DNA from 2 places in the Paenibacillus sp. MMO-177 genome. Region 1 is predicted to be linked to the other one. Evidence: riboswitches for the same ligand, from Rfam matches in the RefSeq annotation. Region 1 holds a riboswitch; the other holds the start of a gene.
The links. A riboswitch is a leader RNA that binds a small molecule or an ion and turns the genes downstream of it on or off. The one in region 1 is predicted to bind cyclic di-AMP.
Positions count from the first base shown of each region.

Region 2: another riboswitch for cyclic di-AMP. It lies ahead of WFK81_RS29590 (C40 family peptidase); the one in region 1 lies ahead of WFK81_RS16790 (hypothetical protein).

Region 1 covers NZ_JBBCUR010000004.1:273,646-280,908, forward strand. Annotated here, with positions in the region: gene WFK81_RS16770 (DHA2 family efflux MFS transporter permease subunit) at 1-575, opposite strand, end outside; gene WFK81_RS16775 (aldehyde dehydrogenase) at 736-2,112, opposite strand; gene WFK81_RS16780 (lysoplasmalogenase) at 2,210-2,872, shown strand; gene rlmN (23S rRNA (adenine(2503)-C(2))-methyltransferase RlmN) at 3,147-4,217, opposite strand; cyclic di-AMP (ydaO/yuaA leader) riboswitch at 5,109-5,304, shown strand; cyclic di-AMP (ydaO/yuaA leader) riboswitch at 5,422-5,606, shown strand; gene WFK81_RS16790 (hypothetical protein) at 5,726-6,130, shown strand; gene kdpF (K(+)-transporting ATPase subunit F) at 6,292-6,369, shown strand; gene kdpA (potassium-transporting ATPase subunit KdpA) at 6,403-7,263, shown strand, end outside.
Region 2 covers NZ_JBBCUR010000018.1:30,238-37,500, forward strand. Annotated here, with positions in the region: gene WFK81_RS29580 (M1 family metallopeptidase) at 1-1,550, shown strand, start outside; gene WFK81_RS29585 (hypothetical protein) at 1,702-2,523, shown strand; cyclic di-AMP (ydaO/yuaA leader) riboswitch at 2,834-2,990, shown strand; gene WFK81_RS29590 (C40 family peptidase) at 2,996-3,460, shown strand; gene WFK81_RS29595 (MFS transporter) at 3,575-4,792, opposite strand; gene WFK81_RS29600 (GNAT family N-acetyltransferase) at 4,898-5,416, shown strand; gene WFK81_RS29605 (EAL domain-containing protein) at 5,422-6,660, opposite strand; gene WFK81_RS29610 (hypothetical protein) at 6,685-6,978, opposite strand; gene motA (flagellar motor stator protein MotA) at 7,148-7,263, shown strand, end outside.

The DNA of each region.
Region 1 (7,263 bases):
CCGAACAGCACGCTGATAATGCCTACCGGCAGGTTGATCAGGAAGATCCAGCGCCAGGAATGGTATTCGACCAGCCAGCCGGATAGAATGGGGCCAATAGCCGGCGCAAGAAGAATCGGGACGCCCAGCATCCCCATGACCTGCCCTACTTTATTGGGCGGGCTAAGCCGGTAAACATACGCCATCGCAACGGGCAGCACGAATCCGCCGCCAAGCCCTTGAATAACGCGGAACATTATCAGCATCTGCGGATCGTTCGGCAGCGAGCATAGGAGCGAGCCAAGCGTAAAGAGAATGACCGAGGTCAGAAAAACCGTCTTGGCGCCGAACCGGTCGGAAAGCCAGCCCGCAAGCGGAATGACTGCGGCTTGCGCCAGCATATAACCCGTTACGGTCCATTGCAGAGTGGGAAGCTGCGTATGGAAATCCTCTACGAGCTTCGATAAAGCGACGTTCATCGCTGTTGTATCGAGAATAACCATAAAGCAGCCGAGAATAATCGCGACTAGCGGAAGCAGTATGCTTTTCATGCTGAATTCCTGCTCCTGCGGGTTATCCGTTAACCGTTGTTCCATCCATATAACCTCCTACATGGAATACACCATTACGCCAAGGATGAGAGGGACAACGGCTGTCAGTAATGGTAGTGTGCTACCCCATGTTACTGAGCAAACCAGCCTTTAGTCAAATAAATTTTTTACAAAAAAAGTTAAAGCTTTTTTAATGGACGCGCCTCTATTTCATGAGCCTCCGAATGATCGAAAGACCGCCTTTGGCCGATGGATAACGGAAGGCAAAATCAAACCTGGTCGTTTGTTTCAGCACGCTTTTCATATGCGAGAAGGTTTTGAAGCTATATTCGCCATGATAAGCTCCAATCCCGCTCTCGCCTACTCCGCCAAACGGCAAATACGGCGTCGCCAGATGCATCAGCGTATCGTTGATGCATCCGCCGCCAAACGGCACCGCCTCGGTTACCCGCTTCTGAATAGCCGCATTCTCGCTGAACAGATAGAGAGCAAGCGGCTTCGGGCGCGCATTGATCTGATCGATTGCTTCCTGCAGCTCGTCATAGACCAAGACCGGCAGAATCGGGCCAAAAATCTCCTCCTGCATAACCGGCGTATTCCAGTCCACGCGGGTAAGTACGGTTGGCTCGATCCGGAGCGACATTTCGTCCGCCCCTCCTCCCATGACAGCCTCCCCGTCACGAAGGAAGCCTGCGAGCCGCCGGAAATGACGCTCCGAAATGATTTTGCCGTAATCCTTATGCTCAAGCGGATTCTGGCCATAGAACTTCGTTACCGACTTGCGGAGCTGCTCAAGGAACTCCTCCAGCACGCTGCGATGAACAAGGACGTAATCAGGCGCGATGCAGGTCTGCCCGGCGTTAATAAATTTGCCGAAGGCCAGCCGTCTTGCGGCCAGCTTGAGATTGGCGTCGTGATGAACAATCGCCGGGCTTTTGCCCCCAAGCTCCAGCGTAACCGGCGTCAAATGCTTGGCTGCCGCAGCCATAACCTGCTTGCCGACGTTAACGCTGCCCGTGAAAAAGATTTTATCGAACGGCAGGTCCAGCAGCTCTTTGCTTACTTCAACTCCGCCTTCCATAACGGTTATGTAAGAAGGATCAAACGTGTCCTGTACAAGCGAGGACATAACCTCCGACACCGCCGGCGACAGCTCCGAAGGCTTCAGGATTGCCGTATTGCCCGCCGCTATAGCTCCGACAAGCGGCGCCATCGCGAGCTGGAACGGATAGTTCCACGGAGCGATAACAAGCGCGGTGCCAAGCGGTTCCGGCACGATGTAGCCTTTGCTTCCCATGTGGGTGAGCGCCGTTTTGACCTTGGCGGGCTTCATCCACCGCTTCAGCCGCTTCTGCACAAATGAAATTTCCTTCAGGACTAGTCCAATCTCCAGCATATAGGACTCCTGCTCGCTCCTGTTCAGGTCAAGCCGAAGCGCCTGCATAATCGCATCCTCTCGTTCTGTAATGGCTTGGCGCAGCTTCGCCAGCTGAGCCTGCCGGAATTCGAGACTCCGTGTTGCCCCCGTCCCGTAATAGTGCCGCTGCTTCTCCAGCAATTGTTGAGCTAAGTTCATGTTCATGTTCATGCGATACCCCGCCTTTTCGATATAAATCCGGACTTAAAAAATGAATTTCTATGCTATAGTTAGGAAAAAGGAGCGATGCCGATTGAATAAAATGATGCCTGCTCTCATTCTGCTTACAGGCTTGCTTTACATTTTTATCATTCCTGCTGAACCGCATGCCGTCAAGCTAATTTTCAAAGCGATTCCGATGCTGCTTATTATCGCTTATGCTTACTTGCAGTCCGCGCAAAACGGTAAGCGATTTCAGCAGATTCTGCTGGCCGGTCTTGTCTTCTGCGTGATTGGCGATGTTACCCTGGATAACTTTGTCGTAGGGCTGTCCGCCTTTTTGATCGGCCATTTGTTTTATCTTAGCGGTTTTTTCGGGCAATGGAAGTTTTCCTTCTGGCGCCTCGTCACGATTGTACCAATCGGGGCATATGCCGTTTATATGGGCTACGAGCTGCTTGATGCGCTTACGAAATCGGGAGACGACGCTCTGAAAATCCCCGTTCTTGTCTATGTAACCGCCATTTCGCTGATGGGCTGGTCGGCCATCATGTCCGGAAACGCATGGGCGGTTGCGGGCGCTTTGCTCTTTATGGCTTCCGACTCTATTCTCGCCTGGAACAAGTTCGTCTCGGATGTTGATGGTTCGAATGTGCTCATTATGACAACCTATTATGCCGCGCAGTTCTGCATTGCAACCTGCATAGGATACCGGAGCCGTACCGCTCCCAAGCAAAAAGAGGCTGTCCCAACCGTCAATAGCTGACATCGGAACGGCCTTTTTGTTGGTTTGGATAAAAAAGGACTAACCAAACCCCTTTTATTGGAACAAATTCAATGTCCCCCCGCAAGTCACCCGTTTCACCCGATTTCACTGGAGTAAATCCAACGTACGGTGAGCAGGCTTGATCATATTGTGCTAAAAAAGCTGCAACAGATCAAAAAAATAGCGTTGCAGAGTCTGCGACGCTATTTTTGAAAGTGCTGGCTCTTCTTCAAAGATTCTGACTTATGGGACACCCGTTTGGTTGTGCCGATTGTTATCCGGCTTTTTCCTTATTCATCTGCTTGCTGCGCAGCTGGCCGCAAGCCGCGTCGATGTCGGCACCATGCTCGAGGCGGACGCTGACGCTTACGCCTTGTTTTTTCAGCGTATCGTAGAAGCCTTTGATGGAGTCGTTCTCGCTGCGCTGGTATTGGCTATGCTCGTCAACCGGATTGTAAGGAATAAGGTTCACGTTCACGAGAGAACGGCGGCGGTCGCCCACCAGCTCCGCAAGCTCAAGCGCATGCTCCGGCCGGTCGTTGACGTCCTTGAGCAGAATATACTCCAGCGTAATGCGGCGGTTCGTCCGCTCCAGATAATAATCGATCGCATCCATCAGCTTCTCGATCGGAATCGCGCGGTTGATCTTCATAATCCGCGTCCGCAGCTCATTATTAGGCGCATGCAGCGATACGGCAAGGTTAACCCCTTGATCCTTGTCGGCAAACTCTCTGATTTTGTCCGCGAGGCCGCTTGTCGATACCGTAATATGGCGCGGTCCGATAGCCAAGCCTTTATGATCCTTCACCGTCGTGAGGAAGTCGTTCAGGTTCGTAAAGTTATCGAACGGCTCGCCGATCCCCATGACAACGATATGACTGACCTTCTCGCCTTGACCCGCTTCATCAAGATGGAGCTGAATCTTCATAATCTGCTCGACAATCTCGCCGCTTGTCAGATCTCTGCTCTTCTTGAGCAGGCCGCTCGCGCAGAAGCTGCAGCCGATATTGCAGCCAACCTGCGTGGTTACGCAGACCGACAGGCCGAACTTATGACGCATCATTACCGTCTCGATCAGGTTGCCGTCATCCAGCTTGAGCAGCAGCTTGACCGTGCCGTCCTTCGACACCTGCTTCGTATGCTCGACCAGCGTCTGGATCGCAAAGTTCTCCTCCAGCAGCTTCACCAAGTCCGGATGAACCTCCGTCATATCCGCAAAGTTTGTAACCCGCTTCCGGTACAAATATTCCCACACCTGAGCCGCCCGGAACTTTTTATGCCCGCGCTCGCCCAGCCATGCCGTTAATTGATCTAATGTAAATCCATATATGGATGGTGTACTCATCGTTTTTCCTCTTTTCGTGAAACGCGGCCAAAACCGCATACTGTTCCTATTGTCCCAAAATTAGCTGATGAAAACAAGGGGCCAAGGTGAAACGATTCGCCGCCTTTGGCAGGAGGCGCGTTTCGCTTCGGAGTATTCTAATGAAAAGTCCAATCGTTCCAGTATACGCTCATTCCGCCCTCTTATTTCACTCCTCGCACTTAACACGCACTTATCGCTCCTGCTTCCTACCCCACGTCCAACCGCTGTAAGACGGTTTTTCCGTCTTATTTAGCTCTTTCTAACCCGCGGCCCGCCCTCCAGCCGCTGTAAGACGGTTTTTCCGTCTTATTTGGCTCTTTCTAGCACGCGGCGCCGCCCTCCAGCCGTTGTAAGACGGTTTTTCCGTCTTATTTGGCTCTTTCTAACCCGCGGCCCGCCCTCCAGCCGTTGTAAGACGGTTTTTCCGTCTTATTTGGCTCTTTCTAACCCGCGGCCCGCCCTCCAGCCGCTGTAAGACGGTTTTTCCGTCTTATTTAGCTCTTTCTAACCCGCGGCCCGCCCTCCAGCCGCTGTAAGACGGTTTTTCCGTCTTATTTGGCTCTTTCTAACCCGCGGCCCGCCCTCCAGCCGCTGTAAGACGGTTTTTCCGTCTTATTTGGCTCTTTTCAGCCCACGGCTTCGTGCCCGGCACGCAATGGCGACCTCGGACAAACCAATTTGGGCTTGGCATATACCTAAATTTCACATCGAATTGCAGTATTCGCGAGATATAGAGTCCAAGAAGGAGCATGATGGAGTCCCTTCCAAATGTAAACGCTCTAACCAAACTCCTTGTCAGAATTAGACAATATGCCGCCTCCATCGTTCATTTACATCTTCGGCCGTCAGGCGTAATATACGATTCAGCAAAAGTATCAATTGCTGAGTTTCCGTTAAGGGAAACGGGGGAACCAATCGATAAGCAGCATCGCAACGGTGTGAGAGCCGGGGCGGCTTGCTTATCCGGGGTGAATCCGGGAAAAGGCTGCGCGCGGCCTGAACCGGTAGGGCGACTCTCACCGTCCGAATCCGTCAGCTAACCTCGTAAGCGATGAAAATGCGACTGCCCATTAGGCAGGGCATTTTCCAAGTAGAGAGGATGATGTGATCTTGTGACCTTTTCAAGGCCGCGGGGAACTTTCCTCTGCGGCTTTTTCTCATGCCGATTATTAATCAAAATCAACTGTCTTTATCGCTTAATCCCCTTCGCGGGGAACGGGGGAACCAATCGGACAGCCGGCTGTTCAACACAGCTAGCTTGTCCTCGGGGTGAATCGCCGACTCAGTACCATCTGAGCTCGTCGGCGTAGGGCGACTCTTACGCCCGAATCCGTCAGCTAACTTCGTCAGCGTACCAAGAGAGGCAACGATGATCGTGAATTTAGGCGCGGTTTATTTTCTGCTGCGCTTATAAGCCGCGTGAAGAGTCCCTCTTCCGCGGCTTTTTGTTGTCGTTGATTCCTCCAATCAGAAGAGGAGCCTAAACCATGGACGATTATATACTCGTCTCCGCCCCCAACGCGCAGGGCGAGGACTTTATTAAACAGCTGCAGCGACGGCATATCCCTTTTGCAGCCATTGTGAACAACAAGACCGAATACGATAGGATGCTGGGGCTGGGAGTAAGCATCGTAATCGTTGTCAACACGATTGATGAAGCAACCTGGCGGGTACCGGAGCTGCCGGTCGGCCGGATCTTTTTATTCGAGAGAAGCCTGAATCTGTGCTGCCGTTATATTCAGATTTGCCGCAGCTGGACTTCTAAGTCGATCTGCGTCATTACCGAAAGTACGAATCCCCGGTTGATTTACAAGGGGATGGGCGCGAATTACGTGGTGCACTCCGGGCAGACGGAAACGTCTTTTCTCATCACAAACGACCTCACCAGTTAGGAATTATCCCAAATGGAGCCTAAACAGGCCATGCGGTCATTCTTTTAGGAGGAATACTCGATGCAGGATATTTATATGGCGCTGCTTCTGGCAGCGATATTTGTACTTTTCGCCGGCTTTATGCATTGGTGCGACCGGGCTATTCAAGAGGAGGAAAAGCGATGATCGTAGCGTTAACGCTGGCTTTGTTTCTCTTTCTTTACTTAATTTATGCCCTGATTAATCCGGAGAAATTCTAAAACCTTATCGATCGCTGGGAGGCCGCAATGGCAATGGATATTTTACAGCTCATTATCGTGATTGGCGTGCTCGTACTGCTCGTCAAACCGCTCGGAACCTACGTATACCATGTGTACTCGGATCAACCGAATCGGACTGACCGCTTATTCGGCGGCATCGAACGGTTCATTTATAAAGTAATCGGGCTGAAATCGCGCGAGAGCATGACCTGGAAAAAATACGCGCTGAGCTTTCTGCTCACGAATATCGTGCTAGTCGCGATTAGTTATTTTATTCTGCGCTTGCAGGGCGGCCTTCCGGGCAACCCCAACCGCATTGGCGCTATGGAAGAAACGCTGTCGTTCAATACCGTTATCAGCTTTATTACGAATACGAACCTGCAGCATTACAGCGGCGAGACCGGGCTGTCCTATTTCTCGCAGATGGCCGTCATTATGATGATGATGTTCACTTCGGCGGCTACCGGCTTCTCGGTTGCGATTGCTTTTATCCGCGGCTTGACGAGCAGGGGCAGCACAATCGGCAACTTCTTCACCGACTTCGTGAAATCCCATACGCGGATTTTCCTGCCGCTCGCAACGCTTATTACGCTGGTGCTTGTGGCGCTTCACGTGCCGCAGACGCTGCAGCCTAACGTAACGGCAACAACGCTGGAAGGAGCAACGCAAACCATCGCTATCGGGCCGGTTGCTTCCCTTGAATCGATTAAGCATTTGGGCACGAACGGCGGCGGCTTTATGGGTGCCAATTCGGCGCATCCGTTCGAGAATCCAAGCCCGCTGACGAACGTCATCGAGATTTTGTCCATGTGGGCGCTGCCTGCCAGCCTTCCCTATGTATACGGCCGTTTCGCGGGCAACCGCAAGCAGGGCTGGGTTGTGTTTGGCGCCATG
Region 2 (7,263 bases), on a different contig from region 1:
TGGAGACGACGGAAGGGGAAAGCCTGCTTCCGCGGCTGCATTATGTTCAGCCCGATGACAACAATCCGAATGACTTTACGCTGGCCAAGCTTAAGCTGCCCGAACCGGTTGCCCCAGGCAAATCGGTCACCCTCGAGATGGGCTTTGAAGTAAAGCTGCCCGAAGTATTCGCGCGCATGGGCTACTCCGGCAATTATGTCATGGCGGGCCAATGGTTCCCTAAGCTGGCCGTGTACGAGACAGCGGGAACAAGAGGCCGCACGACGGAAGGCTGGAACACGCATCAATACCATGGCAACTCGGAGTTCTACAGCGACTTCGGCATTTATTCCGTCCGCATTCAAGTGCCGGAATCCTATACCGTTGCAGCGACGGGCTTTCAGACGAAGGCCGTTGAGAAAAAGGACAACCGGGCGATCTATCAGTTCTACGCCGATGACGTGCATGACTTCGCTTGGGCTGCGTCCCCGGACTTTATCTATTATGAAGACACGTTATCCGGCCCGGGCATTCCGGGCGTCCGTATCAAGCTGTATCTGGATCCTGCCCATGAGGATCTGAAGGACCGGTATATGCATGCCGCCAAATCCGCCCTCTCCAAATACGGGCAATGGTATGGCGAGTACCCTTATTCGACCTTATCGGTTGTTGTGCCTCCTAAGGGAGCTAACGGGTCCGGAGGAATGGAGTATCCGACGCTCGTCACCTCCTTCGCCGCCGAGACGGATAATCCGGGCTACAGTCTCGAGAGAACCGTCGTGCATGAGGTCGGGCATCAATACTGGTATGGCATGGTGGCCTCGAATGAGTTCGAGGAGGCCTGGCTCGACGAAGGCTTTACCTCCTACGCGGAAGATAAAGTCATGGCAAGCGAATATGGCATCGAAGCTAACCTGCCGCTGGAATCGAGCTATATGACGGATCCCGCTCCGCTGAAGCAGCCATCTTGGGCTTATCCAAGCAACAACGTCTATGCCGAAAATGTGTACATGCGGGCGAAGCTCGTGCTGATCGGCATCGAGAAACAGGTCGGCGAGAAAATGATGCAGAAGATTATGCGCACCTACTTCCAGAAATATAAGTTCAAGCATCCGACCAGCACCGACTTCCAGCGCGTTGTCGAACAGGTGACCAAGCAGAAGTGGACCAATTACTTCGACCAATACGTCTATGGCAATCAGATGGCCGACATATCCGTGGAGTCCATTAACGTCCATCCGGTGGAGCAGGATGGAAAGCAGATGTATGAATCGGTTGTCCTTCTTCAGCGCAACGGCGGGTATAACGGTCCGATTCCGGTTGTCCTGAAATTCAAGGACGGCACCATTGTTCCGAAGTCTTGGGATCCGACGGAGTCTCACGTTCAATACAAAATTGTCCACAGCTCTCCGCTCCAATGGGTGGCTGTCGATCCTCAGCATACAAACGTGCTGGACAATAAGCATATCAACGACTATATGAAGGCTGACCTATCTGAGGTTACGCGTACCCGTTGGAGTCTGGGTATCTCTAACGTCATTCAGGGTCTGCTCGGAATATTAGGCTGGTGAGAAAACCTCTATCGAAGAATTTCGAAGATGAGCGACCGCGTCTAGAGGTAGGTTTTATCGCCAATAAGAATTTGTTCTTCCGGCTTTCTCGAAACTTATAACTTCTTATGTGGTAGCTAAGAATTGCTTCGCAATTTTAGGAGGATAAGCCATGAAAAATCATATGAGGCAAGGCTGGCGGCTCGCGATCAAGCACTTTTATATCGTTATCCTGCTATTCCTGTACCAGCTGCTGTGGGGATTTTTCCTGTACCGCTTTATCGATTCCGTTGTAGCGCCGCTGCTGCGGCGGTTTCCGGATCAATCCCCTTCCAAGGCAGCCGTCCAGCTGTTTATGAGCGAAGCGCAGTTTCAAATTATGAAGACGGATGTGCTGACTCCGTACCTGTGGCTGCTTGGCGGCTTATTCGCGGCAAGAATGCTGCTCTCGCCTTTATTTAACTCAGGTCTGCTCTACTCCCTGCAGCATGCGACCGATGCAGGAGGAACGCAGTTTCTGCAAGGCATCCGCCGGGCATGGAAGCCGGTTACCCTTCTCTACTGGATCGAGACCCTTCTTACTCTTGCTCCCGCATGGTGGCTGGCGCCAAAGGGTCTTGAAGCGCTGCTTCACAGCCGCTCGATCGGAGCCTTGCTGCAAAAGACCCTTCCCGCGGCGGGAGGCTGGCTGTTATGGGGCATCCTGCTCCATCTGCTGTTCCTCGCCATGCAGCTTGGAGCAACCAGCGGGAAGGCCGGGGGTATCTTCCAGTCCCTGGGCACAGCTGTTAAGCATCTTCTTCCTTTTGCCGGATTATCGCTTCTCATGTGGGCGATCGGCTCGGGAATCGGATTGTTTGTCAGTAGCTTGTCCCTTGTCTGGGCCGGCTTTATCGCCCTCCTTGTCCACCAAAGCTATCATCTTGTCCGAACCCTGATGAAAGTATGGACTCTAGCCTCCCAATACGACATTTTAAGATCAAAGGAAGTTTAAAATTTTCTCATAATTATAGAAGCAGCCCGCCCTGCGACCTAGTCGCGGCGCGGGTTTTTCGCGTTTTTTCGGGCTCGCTTGTCCGTCATTCTCCAAATAAATCAACATATCGGCTAGCAAAACCACATAGTAAAGAGTTAGTAAATCTTTATAGTGCTTCTCTGCTAGTCTGCGCGCCCTACATGAAGACTATTAACCGCAGGATACAAGCTTTTCCGCTTTGATTAGTCAAAAGGTTGCATGAGAATTATTAGAATTTGCCACTTTGGGGAGGAGATAAACGAAAATTACCGAATAGTTACCAAGTACATAAAACAAACTGCCTAATTCCTTGTACTGGAAACGGGGGAACCACCTTTGGGTGAATTGACTTCGACGTCCGAAAGATTGTATCGGCGCCCGAGAAGTCATAGGGATCCTTCAACCGAACCCCACAGCTAACCTCGTCGGCATTGGAAGGAGCTTTACCGTTTTGAAAAAGGTTACAGCACTACTTCTTGGACTTGCGTTAATGCTGGCTTTTCAGGCCGGAAGCGTTTTCGCAGACTCCAAAATGGACGGCATTGTCAGCGATTTGATTGGCACGCCGTACGTTGCAGGTGGAGCATCCACGAAAGGATTCGACTGCTCCGGATTTACTTCTTACGTTTTCGACAAAATGGGCATCGATCTTCCTCGCACTTCCACTTCGCAATCTGAAACAGGTAAGAAGATCGCAAAAAGCGATCTAGTGGCCGGAGATCTCGTGTTCTTCAACACGAACGGTCGTGGTGTATCTCATGTCGGCATTTATGTAGGAGACGGCAAGTTTGCTCATGCATCGTCCAGCAAGGGCGTTACGATAAGCAACCTTAGTGACTCTTATTATGTCAACCGGTATGTGACCGCTCGACGTGTCATGGACCCTAGCACTTTTGATAAATATGCCGACGAATAGAATCCGGCAGCCGCTTCCATCGGGGCGGATTGACAGGATTCCTGCAATAAAGCCGCATGCAGCTTGTCCCACCGGACAAACCGCATGCGGCTTTATTCTTTCCTGCTATTCTAGTCAGGCAGCCGACGTCTGCTGCTTCCGGCCGAGTGCCAGCATCGCAAGCAATACGACAAACATCGCAATGAGAAAAACGCCAAGAATCCAGACCGTTCGGTCCGCGCCATAGCTGTCCATCATCCATCCCGTCAATTTCGGGAAGATCGCCCCGCCCACTCCTCCGCAAGCGACAAGCAGGCTGGTTGTCCGCTCCGTCATGCCCGGAATGAGCCCGTTCGCGAATACAAGAGCAATCCCGAATACGCCGGAGAAGAACAAACCGCTTAGTCCGACAAGAACCATCATTCCGCTTAACTGCCCAATGGCCCCCATCGCGAGAATAACGACGCAGGCTCCGGCAATCGCAACAAACAGATAGCGGATGTATCCGACGCGATCCGCGATCCGTCCGGCGAACAGACGCCCGAGGATCATCGTGCCCCAGAACAGGCTTAGCGAGGAAGGGGCATTCGCTTCCGTCATGCCGGAGCGTTCGATCATAATCGAAGGCAAATAATTGGAGAAGCTCATTTCCACGCCAACGTAAATGACGAAAAATAAAGCCGACAGAAGCAGGAACGGAATCGAAGCTCTCTTATAGCCGAACCATCCTTTTGGACGCGGTTCGTCCGCTTCCCTCTCCGCCGCCGACTTCTTGCCTCTGGCATGAAAACCAATCTTGTCATCGATTGGCCCGAACGATATCGTCATCCATAATATAAAGGTAATGCCGGCAAGCGCCGATAAAATCGGGAAGGATAATTGCCAAACCCCATACCTGATCAATAGGCTAGCCATCGTTGGCATCAGGAAGGCCCCGATTCCAAAGAACGTCTCCAGCTTGGTCATCGCATTGGCCTTGCCGTTCTCTTCCGCCAGATCAATGACCATGGCTCCGATAACCGATTCGGTCATGCCAAAGCCAAAGCCGGCGAACAAGGCGATAAACAGCATCAGCCCCCAGGAATGGGGAGTCAGGCTGTAAGCCGCTTCGCCAAGCGTCAGAAGACCAAGCGAGAGAAGCACTCCCCCTCTTTTGCCCAGCTTGGACGTAATAAACGGGGATAGCAATACGCCCACCAAAAAACCAAAAAACTGATTCATCATCCATTGCCCGCCGTCGCCATAAGACAAACCGTATTTATCGAGCATCTGCTCCATTACCGACCCGCCCACAACATGAGCTAATCCAATTACGAGATAAGACAAACAGCCAAGCGCTATTAATTTCCGCATCGTAAAAGTTCTCCTTCGTTGTCCTTCGCCAAATCCTCATGAAGTCGATTACCGAAATGTTATAATGGAAAGAAACTTATAGAATCTTATAATGAGGGTAGATCTATGACTAATTTCGCTAATGAGGTACATTATAAACCATCTCTGGAGGACATGACTATCCAGCCGCTGGAAATTAAGCATGCCCGGCAAATCTGCGAATGGCAATATGAACCGCCATACGATCTTTACCGCTGGCCGGCGTGGGATGCGATGCAAAAGGACGAGATCGAATTCGGCGATCCCGTCCTGCGGCGCATGCAATATGCGGCTGTCGTGAATCGCGATCGGGAGTTGATCGGCTTTGCCCAATTCTTTCCTCTTGTTGGCGTTACCCGCCTCGGTCTCGGCCTGCATCCCGCTTTATGCGGCAGAGGCAGCGGCCCCGACTTTATGCGGCTGCTGGTCCTTGAAGCCCTTCGCCGGGCACCGCAGAACAGCATCGATCTGGAGGTGCTGACCTGGAACACGCGGGCCATTCGCGCTTATGAACGGGCCGGCTTTGCGATTGACGATACGTATGTACGGCCAACCCCGGAAGGGCCTGCGGAGTTCCATTGTATGGTGTACCACTCCACTTGTTAATATCCCTATAACCGGTAATAATCGGGCTCGGGATCTTTCATATCAACGAACAATATAATGCCGGGTTTCACCATTACCGATACCGTCCGGATCCACGCTCTAGAATCCAGGTCGGTATAGGCCCGGGATACCATGGAGCGGCGGCTCTCGTTCAATTCAACGACATTCGGAACAAAATACGGGCGCCAGCTCCAGTTGGCTCCGCAGTATTCGTCCTCCCGCCGCCAGCTTCCGTCTTCCCTTCTCGAATAATTGGAGGAAATCTGAATGCCGTCTTCACGGCAAAGGTAGACGCGAACGCTGTTGTTCTCCAATTCCTGCAGCAGCCGGACGATCCATTCATTATCCTCTTCCTCCAGCTCCTCCAGATGACCAATCCTGTCGATTTTGCCGGACAACCTGTCCGACAAATAGCGCCAGTAGTTCTCCGAATAGAGCTGAAGCTGCCGGTGCGCTTCCAATTCTTTTTCCAATAAATCCGAAAAACGGGACGATTCTTCGAAATCCGGCTCGGCCTTCGCGAACAGAAAGCCCTGTACGTACCGGACTCCGGCCTGGATCGCTCGCGCCAAATCCTGCTTAGTCTCCACGCCTTCGGCAAGCAGCGAAGCCCCAAGCTGGTCCGCCAGCGCGGAGAGGGAACGGAGCGTGCCCAGATAGCCGTCATGGCTCGCGCTCCGTTTCAGCATATGAATATCGATTTTCAGAATGTTGGGCTGAATCAAGGCAATCCGGTCCATGCCGCTAAAGCCGCTGCCCACATCGTCAATCGCAATCAAGCAGCCCTTAGAGCGGTACATATCGATAATTTCCCGCAGCTCCTCGATCTCGCCGTTAAAGCTTTCTTCCGTAATCTCTATAACGACTCTGCGGGGATCAATCTGATATTTGTCCAGCAGAGATAAGGTATACATCTCCCCGGACTGCACGCCCCGGTGCATCCAGTTCGGCTTCAAATTAATAAACAGCATCGGAGGCTGAGGGGTTGCGCCTATTTTCCGAAAAGCTTGTTCGCGCAAAATCCGGTCAACCGCGATATGGTCCTGGACCGGTACGGAGGAATCGCAGAAAAAAGGCCCGAGACTGCGGACCGCATCGTCCTTGCACGCCCTTCCAAGCACCTCATAGCCAACCACTTTTCTCGTATCAAGCGCGATGATCGGCTGATAGAAGGCAGACAGCTGCTCGCCATCCAGCAGCAGCGTCTGCGGTAACGTCGTATTTGATAAGCAGTCGTTCGTCACGCTCACGCTCTCCCTTTGTTGCCTTTATGTCAACCGAATCATACGGGTCACGTTATCCCCCTGCGATACTTCAATGACATGATGCTTCGGATGATACGTAATCGCTCCTTTGCCAACCGCGATTACCGGTTGTTCGCCAAGCCCGAAGAATACATCGTCGGCAAGCGCCTCCATGACTTCATGCCGGTCGTCCGCCCCAAGCGCCACCCACTCTTCCTCTTCCATCTCAAAAAACGTATAGCTGCCTTCCACTTCGCTTACCGCTTCCGTCAGTTCTTTCAATATATCTGCATACTCTCTTGCATGTCTAACGCCCACTATAGGTCAACCACCTTTACCATAATTATCTTCTATACTCATTTTACCGCATTTTTACGAAAATTAACGCTCTCTCTCTTAAATCATTTCTGAAAGTCTAATTTCCGTACGATAACTTGTCGATATAAGTACTAGAGATTTGTCGAAAACGTACTGGACGGGGTGCATGATGAAAAATTCTACAATTATCGGTATTATATTAGGACTCGTAGCGGTACTGGTCGGTATGACGCTGAAGGGTGCCGCTCTTAGCAATCTGTTAAATCCCGCCGCTTATATGATTAT